3 regions of the Neobacillus sp. B4I6 genome follow, and region 2 is predicted to be linked to each of the others. Evidence: predicted binding sites of a transcription regulator. Region 2 holds the regulator's gene; each other region holds the start of a gene.
What was found. The regulator CtsR, encoded in region 2, represses protease genes until heat stress. The targets are predictions, from matches to a motif close to ATGGTCAATAAAGGTCAAACA.
Positions count from the first base shown of each region.

Region 1: clpP (ATP-dependent Clp endopeptidase proteolytic subunit ClpP) is a predicted target of CtsR. The motif match lies at 2,235-2,255, and genes of this name have one in related genera.
Region 3: clpB (ATP-dependent chaperone ClpB) is a predicted target of CtsR. The motif match lies at 1,343-1,363, and genes of this name have one in related genera.

Region 1 covers NZ_JBNPWB010000002.1:6,174,370-6,177,654, forward strand. Annotated here, with positions in the region: gene QF028_RS32520 (gluconeogenesis factor YvcK family protein) at 1-73, shown strand, start outside; gene whiA (DNA-binding protein WhiA) at 122-1,072, shown strand; gene QF028_RS32530 (HPr family phosphocarrier protein) at 1,217-1,474, shown strand; gene clpP (ATP-dependent Clp endopeptidase proteolytic subunit ClpP) at 1,566-2,177, opposite strand; tRNA gene QF028_RS32540 (tRNA-Arg) at 2,381-2,452, shown strand; gene rpoN (RNA polymerase factor sigma-54) at 2,770-3,285, shown strand, end outside.
Region 2 covers NZ_JBNPWB010000002.1:5,106,678-5,109,962, reverse strand. Annotated here, with positions in the region: rRNA gene QF028_RS27470 (23S ribosomal RNA) at 1-460, shown strand, start outside; rRNA gene rrf (5S ribosomal RNA) at 535-651, shown strand; gene QF028_RS27460 (CtsR family transcriptional regulator) at 1,169-1,630, shown strand; gene QF028_RS27455 (UvrB/UvrC motif-containing protein) at 1,658-2,206, shown strand; gene QF028_RS27450 (protein arginine kinase) at 2,208-3,278, shown strand.
Region 3 covers NZ_JBNPWB010000002.1:3,557,894-3,561,178, reverse strand. Annotated here, with positions in the region: partial or broken gene QF028_RS19725 (Crp/Fnr family transcriptional regulator) at 59-752, opposite strand; gene QF028_RS19720 (YjzC family protein) at 1,033-1,212, shown strand; gene clpB (ATP-dependent chaperone ClpB) at 1,378-3,285, shown strand, end outside.

The DNA.
Region 1 (3,285 bases), 1.1 Mb from region 2:
TGATCCGAAAAAGGTTGCAAAAATTTTATATAATTTGCTTTTAATTGAAACCAAAAAGCGTTATGAAACGTAAATATAGTACTTACTAAAAACGCTTTGTTTTTTTAAGGGGGGTGAAGGGATGTCTTTCGCTTCGGAAACGAAAAAAGAATTAACTAACTTGGAAGTGAAAACGTGCTGCATTCAAGCAGAACTATCCGCTTTAATCCGGATGAATGGTTCCCTTTCATTCTCAAATCGTAAGTTAGTTGTTGATATTCAAACCGAAAATGCTGCGATTGCCAGAAGAATCTACACATTATTAAAAAAGAGTTACGATGTCCAGGTAGAGTTGCTTGTTCGGAAAAAGATGCGTCTGAAAAAGAACAACGTCTATATTGTCCGATTATCCCATCTGGCTAAAGAAATTCTCGAGGATACAAAAATTATTGGTGAGGGTTTTACCATCATCCATGATATTTCACCAGAGCTTGTAAAAAAGAAATGTTGTAAGCGTTCTTATCTACGCGGTGCATTTCTAGCTGGCGGTTCCGTCAATAACCCGGAAACATCTTCGTATCATTTGGAAATTTTTTCGCTCTATAAAGAACATAATGACTCTTTATGCGAATTGATGAATACATTTGGACTAAATAGCAAAACTCTCGAGCGCAAAAAAGGTTATATCAACTATTTAAAAGAAGCAGAAAAGATTACCGAGTTTTTAAATGTTGCAGGTGCCCATAATGCCCTTCTTCGCTTCGAAGACGTAAGGATTGTTCGAGATATGCGGAATTCAGTCAATCGTCTCGTAAACTGTGAGACCGCCAACCTTAATAAAACGATCGGTGCTTCGATTCGGCAGGTCGAGAATATCCGCTACATCAATGCAACGGTCGGGCTGCAAATTTTACCAGAAAAATTGAGAGAAATTGCAGAACTCCGTTTGAATTATACGGACGTGACCCTTAAGGAATTGGGGGAAATGGTTTCCGGTGGTGCGATCAGTAAATCAGGGATTAATCATCGCTTGAGAAAAATTGATGCGATTGCTGAGAAATTGCGTGCAGGGGATATGGTTACTCGAGAGTAGATTATCCTATAGTACAATAACATAGGTATAAGATAACATGTGAAAGACATAACATGTATCGAGTGAAGACTTACCTGAAGATAATAATTATGTACAAAGCTCCAAGAAAAATAGAGTAAAAAAACCATGAGGAGGAATTGTGTAATGTTAGTGAAACAAGTGGAAGTAAAATTAAAAACGGGTCTTCAAGCACGACCTGCGGCTCTTTTTGTTCAGGAAGCCAACCGATTTTCTGCAGATATTTTCCTTGAGAAGGATGGCAAGAAAGTAAATGCAAAGAGCATAATGGGCTTAATGAGCTTGGCTGTTGGCTCAGGTGTCATGATTGATATAGTAGCAGATGGCGATGATGAAGCATCTGCTATTGAAGCGTTAGCTGATTTTATCCAAAAAGAACATTGATCTGAAAGAGGACCGGAGCCAATTGGAACCGGCCTTTTTTGGTTATTAGCAAAAAAAAGCAACCGGCTGGATGCCGATTGCTTCTTTGTACTTATTTGTTTTTATTTTTCTCATCTTCGATTAAATTACGAGTGATGATATGGTCGATTAGACCATATTCTTTTGCACGTTCTGCTGTCATGAAGTTGTCGCGGTCTGTATCTTTGCTGATTACTTCAAGCGACTGTCCAGTCCGTTCTGCTAAAATTCCATTTAATTTTTCGCGAAGGAAAAGGATACGCTTTGCAGCAATTTCGATTTCAGTTGCTTGTCCTTGTGCACCGCCTAGTGGCTGGTGAATCATGACTTCAGCATTTGGAAGCGCATAACGCTTGCCTTTTTCACCTGCTGCCAGTAAGAATGCACCCATGGATGCAGCCATACCGATACAAATAGTTTGTACCTTTGGTTTGATGAATTGCATTGTATCAAAAATAGCCATACCTGCGGTGATGCTGCCGCCTGGGCTGTTGATATATAAAGAAATATCTTTTTCAGGGTTATCCGCTTCAAGGAATAATAATTGTGCAACAATGCTGTTAGCCACATGGTCATCGATCGCACTACCAAGCATAATAATCCGGTCTTTTAACAGACGGGAATAAATGTCATAAGCACGCTCGCCCCGGTTTGTTTGTTCAATAACTGTAGGGATCAAATTCATTTTTCTTCCTCCTTTGATTGTAAAGATAAAAGTAATATGTATAGTTATCATACACTGATGGTCAATAAAGGTCAAACAATACCTCTTTAAAAATGTTCGACAACTTTCCCTAATTCAGCATAACCATTTCTGACTATTTTAAACAATTCTTTGCTTGCAATGTGACGGAACCTGGCATATAATATGTAAGTCGCAACAATTTAGCGCTCGTGGTGCAACGGATAGCACGTAAGCCTCCGAAGCTTAAAATGTGAGTTCGATTCTCGCCGAGCGCATCATGAAAGCCTCCTGTTTTTTAAAACAGGAGGCTTTTTATTTTGAAAAAGAGTTCAGGTTTTCCAATAAAAGGTTAATTGCATAAAACCCTTCCAAAATGGCACAAAACATGCTCGAAATGGCACAAAACCTTTCCAAAATGGCTCATAAAATGGAAAATCGGCACAAATCCACCGGAAATCGGGACACAAACAAAACTTCATCCAAAAACCACTTAGCTTTATTCCTCAAAAAGGCTTACTTCCATCCTCGAATATCATTTTCTAATACCCGAAATTCCCTCTTTCGTGTAAAATAGAAAACAGGGGGGATACGAATGAACTTGAAGGCCGGTTTATGGCAGCAGCAAACATTAAAATTGGCGATGACACAGGAGCTATCGCAGGCCATTGCATTGTTGCAGTACTCTGCCCATGAGTTAACTGCTTTTTTAGAAGATAAGGCACTTGAAAATCCCCTATTGCAGGTTGAAAATGGCAATATCAAGCCAATGAATCCGCTCATTGACCGTAATCGTCGCAAACACCAAAAAGCGGAAAAGGACTGGATTGATCAAATAGCTGACAAACCATTTTCGCTTGAAGATTATTTACTGTCTCAATTAAAAATAACGAACCTATCGGTGGAACAATTAAGTGTAATACGCCATCTTATCCAAAATTTAGATGAAAACGGTTACTTTCTTGGGGACCTTAGCGAAATCGCCCAAAACCTAAGGGTAATGGAAGATTCAGTTGAAGAATGCTTGGCCATTATCCAAACACTGGAGCCAGCAGGCATCGGGGCAAGGAACCTTCAAGAGTGCCTATTGATGCAAATTTATTATCTAAAT
Region 2 (3,285 bases):
CCCCGGGGATAACAGGCTTATCTCCCCCAAGAGTCCACATCGACGGGGAGGTTTGGCACCTCGATGTCGGCTCATCGCATCCTGGGGCTGTAGTCGGTCCCAAGGGTTGGGCTGTTCGCCCATTAAAGCGGTACGCGAGCTGGGTTCAGAACGTCGTGAGACAGTTCGGTCCCTATCCGTCGTGGGCGCAGGAAATTTGAGAGGAGCTGTCCTTAGTACGAGAGGACCGGGATGGACGCACCGCTGGTGTACCAGTTGTTCTGCCAAGGGCATCGCTGGGTAGCTATGTGCGGACGGGATAAGTGCTGAAAGCATCTAAGCATGAAGCCCCCCTCAAGATGAGATTTCCCATAGCGCAAGCTAGTAAGAACCCTGAAAGATGATCAGGTTGATAGGTCAGAGGTGGAAGCGTGGTAACATGTGGAGCTGACTGATACTAATCGTTCGAGGACTTAACCAATTTATAAGGCATACTCATTTTACAACTTCTTCTGCATTATCTAGTTTTGAGGGAATGATTCCTCAATTAAATAGTCTGGCAGCAATGGCGAGAAGGCCACACCCGTTCCCATACCGAACACGGAAGTTAAGCTTCTCAGCGCCGATGGTAGTTGGGACACGCGTCCCTGTGAGAGTAGGACGTTGCCAGGCAAATCTAAGACAACCAGAAATGGTTGTCTTTTTGCTATGAGGAGAAACTTGTTTAGTGTTAGAAGATTAGGGTTTTACCATGCCCGTTAATGAGTAAAATGTCCATCGGAGGGGTTCCGAAGGACAAAACCTCGCAAGTGAACAAGGAAAATGTCTATCGGAGAGGGTCCGAAGGACAAAACTGCACAAGTGAACAGGGAAAATGTCTATCGGAGGGCTTCCGAAGGACAAGACTCCACAAGTAAACAGGGAAAATGTCTATCGTAAATGCTCTAAATGACAAAAGGTTACTGATAAAAGGGTCATTCCCAAATACAAATCAAAGACAGCCAAAAAGGTTGTCTTTTTTGTGTTCTCATTTTTATTCAACCACCCCACCCCTACATATTTTAACTAATGTAGGTTTCACAATAGCGAGATTTGGAGAAAATCATTAGTAGTGAATCGTTGCATCTACATAAAAAATTCAGTATAATTTAGTCAAATATAGTCAAAGTCAGAGAATGGGGGTGGGAAGATGAGAAACATCTCTGATATTATTGAAAAATATCTTAAACAAGTATTGGAATTAAGTGAAAAGGATCTTGTTGAAATTAAACGAAGTGAAATCGCTGATAAATTTCAATGTGTACCATCTCAAATAAATTATGTAATCAATACCCGTTTTACAATTGAAAGAGGATATATTGTGGAGAGTAAACGGGGCGGTGGCGGGTATATAAGGATTATGAAGGTTCAATCCCATGACTTGGCCCATTTAATTGATCAATTGCTCTCACTAATACAAGGCAGGGTTAGTCAAACGAGTGCAGAAGATGTCATTTTAAGGCTCGTACAAGAAGAAATTATTTCACAGCGGGAAGCGAAAATTATGTTAAGTGTAATCGATCGTTCCGTTCTTTATATTGATCTTCCATACCGAGATGAATTAAGAGCAAGAATGCTAAAAGCGATGTTAACATCTTTAAAATATAAATAAATTTTTTTCTGAGTAAGAGGTGAAAGTATGATTTGCCAAGAATGTAATCAAAGACCTGCAGCGCTTCATTTTACAAAAATCATTAATGGTGAAAAGACTGAAGTACATCTTTGTGAAAAGTGTGCTCAGGAAAAGGGAGAAATGTTCATTTTTAATGGGGAATCTGGTTTTGCTTTTAATAATTTATTAGCAGGATTATTAAATATTGATCCGAACTTTCAAAAGCCTAGCCAAAGTCCCTTCCACCAGGAGGAGATTCTTCAATGCGCTTCTTGTTCAATGACCTTTCCACAGTTTTTAAAGGTAGGCCGCTTTGGATGTTCCCATTGTTACGAAGCGTTTAAAGAACAACTTATACCAGTTTTAAGACGACTTCATAGTGGGAACTGGACACATAATGGGAAAATACCGAAGAGAATTGGTGGAGGCATCCATCTTCGTAAACAAATTGAAGAATTGAAAAGTAATCTAAAGGAATCAATCCAAAATGAAGAATTTGAAAAGGCGGCAGAGATTCGTGATGAAATACGAAAGTTGGAGAAAAATTTAGCAGCCAGCCACGAGGGAGGGGAATAACATGTCGCTTGAGCGATTTCTAAATCAAGCTGTCAGCTCCTGGATGAGTGCGGAAGGACCGGATTCAGATATTGTCCTTAGCTCCCGTATTCGTTTGGCTCGTAACTTTGATGCATATAAATTTCCAACCCTTTTTTCACATGAAGAAGCAAAATTGATTATTGAAAATATGGAAGAAATTTTAAAACAGTCTCCTATTCAAAAGTTTGGCCAAATGGAATTGTTGAAAATTGAAGAATTACAACCGCTCCAAAAAAGAGTATTAGTTGAAAAACATTTAATAAGCCCTCATCTAGCTGAAGATTCACCATATGGGGCAGTTATATTAACCGAAAATGAAGAAGTTAGTATTATGATTAATGAAGAGGATCATATCCGGATTCAATGCTTGTATCCAGGTTTGCAATTATCTGAAGCGTTGGATGCTGCGAATGAAATCGATGATTGGCTTGAAAGTAATATTCAATACGCATTTGATGAAAAACACGGCTATTTAACCAGTTGTCCTACAAACGTTGGAACAGGTCTCCGTGCTTCGGTCATGATGCACTTGCCAGGGTTAATGTTAACACAGCAAATTAATAAAATTATTCCTGCAATTCACCAATTAGGTCTTGTTGTTAGAGGAATTTATGGTGAAGGTAGCGAAGCATTAGGTAATATATTTCAAATTTCTAATCAGATCACACTTGGTAAATCAGAAGAGGACATTGGCCGTGACCTAAGAGGGGTTGTAAGTCAACTCATTTCACAAGAAAGGTCGGCCCGTGAAGCATTACGAAAAACTTCGAACATACAATTAGAAGACAGAGTGTTCAGATCATTAGGTGTGTTATCTAATAGCCGAATTATTGAATCGAAAGAAGCAGCTAGATGTTTATCTGATGTTCGGCTTGGAATAGATATGGGTTATATTGATAAAATGCCTAAGACAATCTTAAATGAATTAATGATACTGACCCAGCCAGGATTCTTACAGCAATATGCTGGGGGTTCATTAAGACCACATGAAAGAGACATCAGACGGGCAGCATTAATTAGGGAACGAATAAAAATGGAGCAAGAAAAATAGGTGGGGA
Region 3 (3,285 bases), 1.5 Mb from region 2:
AATCGGTCGATATGACCGATTTTTTTGCTTTATTTTAAGTTGTTTGCCAGCAGCAATTCTAATCAACTTTACAGATTTCGGTTGGACAATCTTCACAATCAATTTCCCGTTTTAAATACTCTAAATCATGAATAGTAATTGTTCCTTTATCTATTGACAGGATACCGGCCTTACGTAGATCGCTCAACAAGCGATTTACTACTTCTCTTGATGTACCACAAAAATTGGCTAACTCTTGATTGGTTAGTGGTAATTCAATTAATATTCCTTTATTGGTTTTAATTCCATAACTATTTGTAATTCGAATAAGTGTGGAATAAAGAGCCCCCTTTTTTTCCATGAAGAACCAAATCACGAAACTTGGTTTGTGTTTTTCGATATTGCTGACTCATCCACTTAATGAATTCAAATGAAAGTGCCAGATTTTGTGAGAGTTTTTCCTCAAGCGTGTCTTTCATAATAACGGCTACTTCACCACACTCGACAACACGTGCACTTAATAAATATCTTGAAGAAGGGGAAAATAAGTTTAATTCACCAACAAAATCACCCCACGAGCACATTCTTAACGTAAGTTCTCTTCCGTCAGGGATGATCTTGCTGATTTGAAGAATGCCACTTTGAACAATATACAATTCATCGGCTACAGATCCTTCTTGAAATAAAAAGGTACCTTTTTCAATTTTTTTTATATGGTGAACGGTATCAAAAAGATGGGACAGTGTTACCGGCATTTCTTTTACTGACTGCATACTCATAACCACCTTTAAAGGTACGAATTCAATGCTCATTTGATTTTAAAAAATGACAGTCAAGGTTTAATTTGCTAGATAATACTATAATTATATTGTTAACAAAGAATAATTAGCAACAAATGAGTGATAAGTTCATACAATCGTCAAAAGTTTAAAGAATCTTTGCGTATTTCTTAGGAAATAATGTCGACTAATAAGATAATTTGCAAAAAATTCCAATAATGGGCCGCTAACAAAAAGGTAATAATAAAGATGTAGAAGAGAAGGAGGGAAAAAAATGGGTCAAAATCATCAGTTTAAATCAGGAAAAAAAGCACCTAATAATGGTGTGTATGTTGAAATCGGTGACACGGAAAGCAATGTTAATAATCCCAAAAAAATAAGACTAAAAGCAGGAGATCCATTTCCTGAAACATCAAATGATGAACGTGTTTGGACATATCAGCGGAAACCATAAATAAATAAGGAAAAGGTCATCCATGGGATGGCTTTTTCTTTTGCCTGCGCCTTGCGTTAGTGGGCAATTTTTGCTGTTTTTCTTCTTTGCAAAATTTACTTTTTATATATGAAGTTTTATAATAAATGAAAAGGTCAAAATTGGTCAAAGAGGGTGTGTTAAAAAATGGACATGAATCGAATGACAGAAAGGTTACAAAAGGGGCTAATGGATGCTCAGTCGCTTACTGTCAAAAAAAATCATCAAGAGATTGATGAACCCCATTTGTTTTTATGTTTAATGGATCAAGAAGATAGTCTCATTTCTTCTATATTAGAAAAGTCAGGTATCCCTCCTGAAAAAATTAGCAAGAACCTTAATGAGGCTCTTGCTAAAAAACCAGAGGTTACGGGAAGTGGGGTTGAACAGGGAAAACTTTATATCACAGCCAAGCTGCAAAAACTTTTTGTCAGTGCCGAGGAGTTTGCCAAAAAGTTTTCTGATGAGTATTTATCGGTTGAACATATTCTGTTAGCTGCTGTCTACGCGAAGGATTCAGAAATGCGAAGGCTTTTACAAAACGTTGGAATTCAACCAGACAAAGTTTTGCGAGCAATTAAAGAAATTAGGGGGAACCAAAGAGTGACATCACAAAATCCAGAAGTAGGATACGAAGCACTAAAAAAATATGGACGGGATCTTGTTGCTGAGGTTAAAGAAGGAAAAATGGATCCAGTTATTGGCCGTGATTCTGAAATCCGCAATGTAATTCGGATATTATCAAGGAAAACAAAGAATAATCCTGTTTTAATAGGTGAACCTGGTGTAGGGAAAACTGCAATTGTGGAAGGGTTGGCACAAAGGATAGTTAGGAAAGATGTACCGGAAGGACTCAAAGATAAAACAATTTTCTCATTGGATATGAGTGCGTTAATTGCTGGAGCCAAATTTAGAGGTGAGTTTGAAGAAAGATTGAAAGCAGTCCTAAATGAAATCAAAAAAAGTGAAGGACGAATATTGTTATTTATTGATGAAATTCATACGATCGTAGGAGCCGGTAAGACGGAAGGCGCGATGGATGCAGGTAATATGTTAAAACCAATGCTGGCCCGTGGTGAACTTCATTGTATTGGAGCAACTACTCTAGATGAGCACCGAAAATATATTGAAAAGGATCCAGCGCTTGAACGTAGATTTCAGCAGGTACTGGTTCAAGAACCAAACGTTGAAGATACCATTTCAATCTTAAGAGGGTTAAAAGAACGATATGAAGTGCATCACGGTGTTAAAATTCATGACCATGCTTTGGTTGCTGCAGCCACATTATCTGATCGTTATATCACCGATCGTTTTTTGCCTGATAAAGCAATTGATCTAGTCGATGAGGCTTGTGCTTTAATACGTACTGAAATAGATTCAATGCCTACCGAATTAGATGAGGTAACACGCAGGGTTATGCAATTGGAAATTGAAGAAGCTGCCTTAAGTAAAGAGGTTGATGAGGGGAGCAAGTTGAGGCTGGAGGCACTCCTAAAAGAACTAGCTGATTTAAAAGAAACAGCCAATGAAATGAAGGCAAAATGGCTTCAAGAGAAACAAAGTATACAGAAATTGCAGGAGAAAAGAGAACAACTGGAAAAACTTCGCAGGGAGCTTCAACAAGCTGAAGATAAATACGATTTAAACCGAGCGGCAGAGCTTCGCCACGGTCAGATTCCGTTAGCAGAAAAAGAACTAAAGGAACTCGAAACGGCAACTGCTAAAGACGAACGTTTGCTTCGTGAAGAAGTTACCGGAGAAGAAATCTCCAATATCGTATCAAGATGGACAGGAATACCTCTTTCTAAGCTAGTAGAAGGGGAGAGAGAAAAGCTGTTAAAATTGGAATCCATCCTACACGAAAGAGTCATCGGCCAGAATGAGGCAGTAAATTTAGTGGCAGATGCAGTACTCAGGGCGCGTGCTGGAATTAAGGATCCTAATCGACCAATTGGATCATTTTTATTTTTAGGTCCGACAGGTGTTGGGAAAACTGAGCTAGCGAAAGCATTAGCCGAGTCTTTATTCGACAGTGAGGAACATATTATACGTATC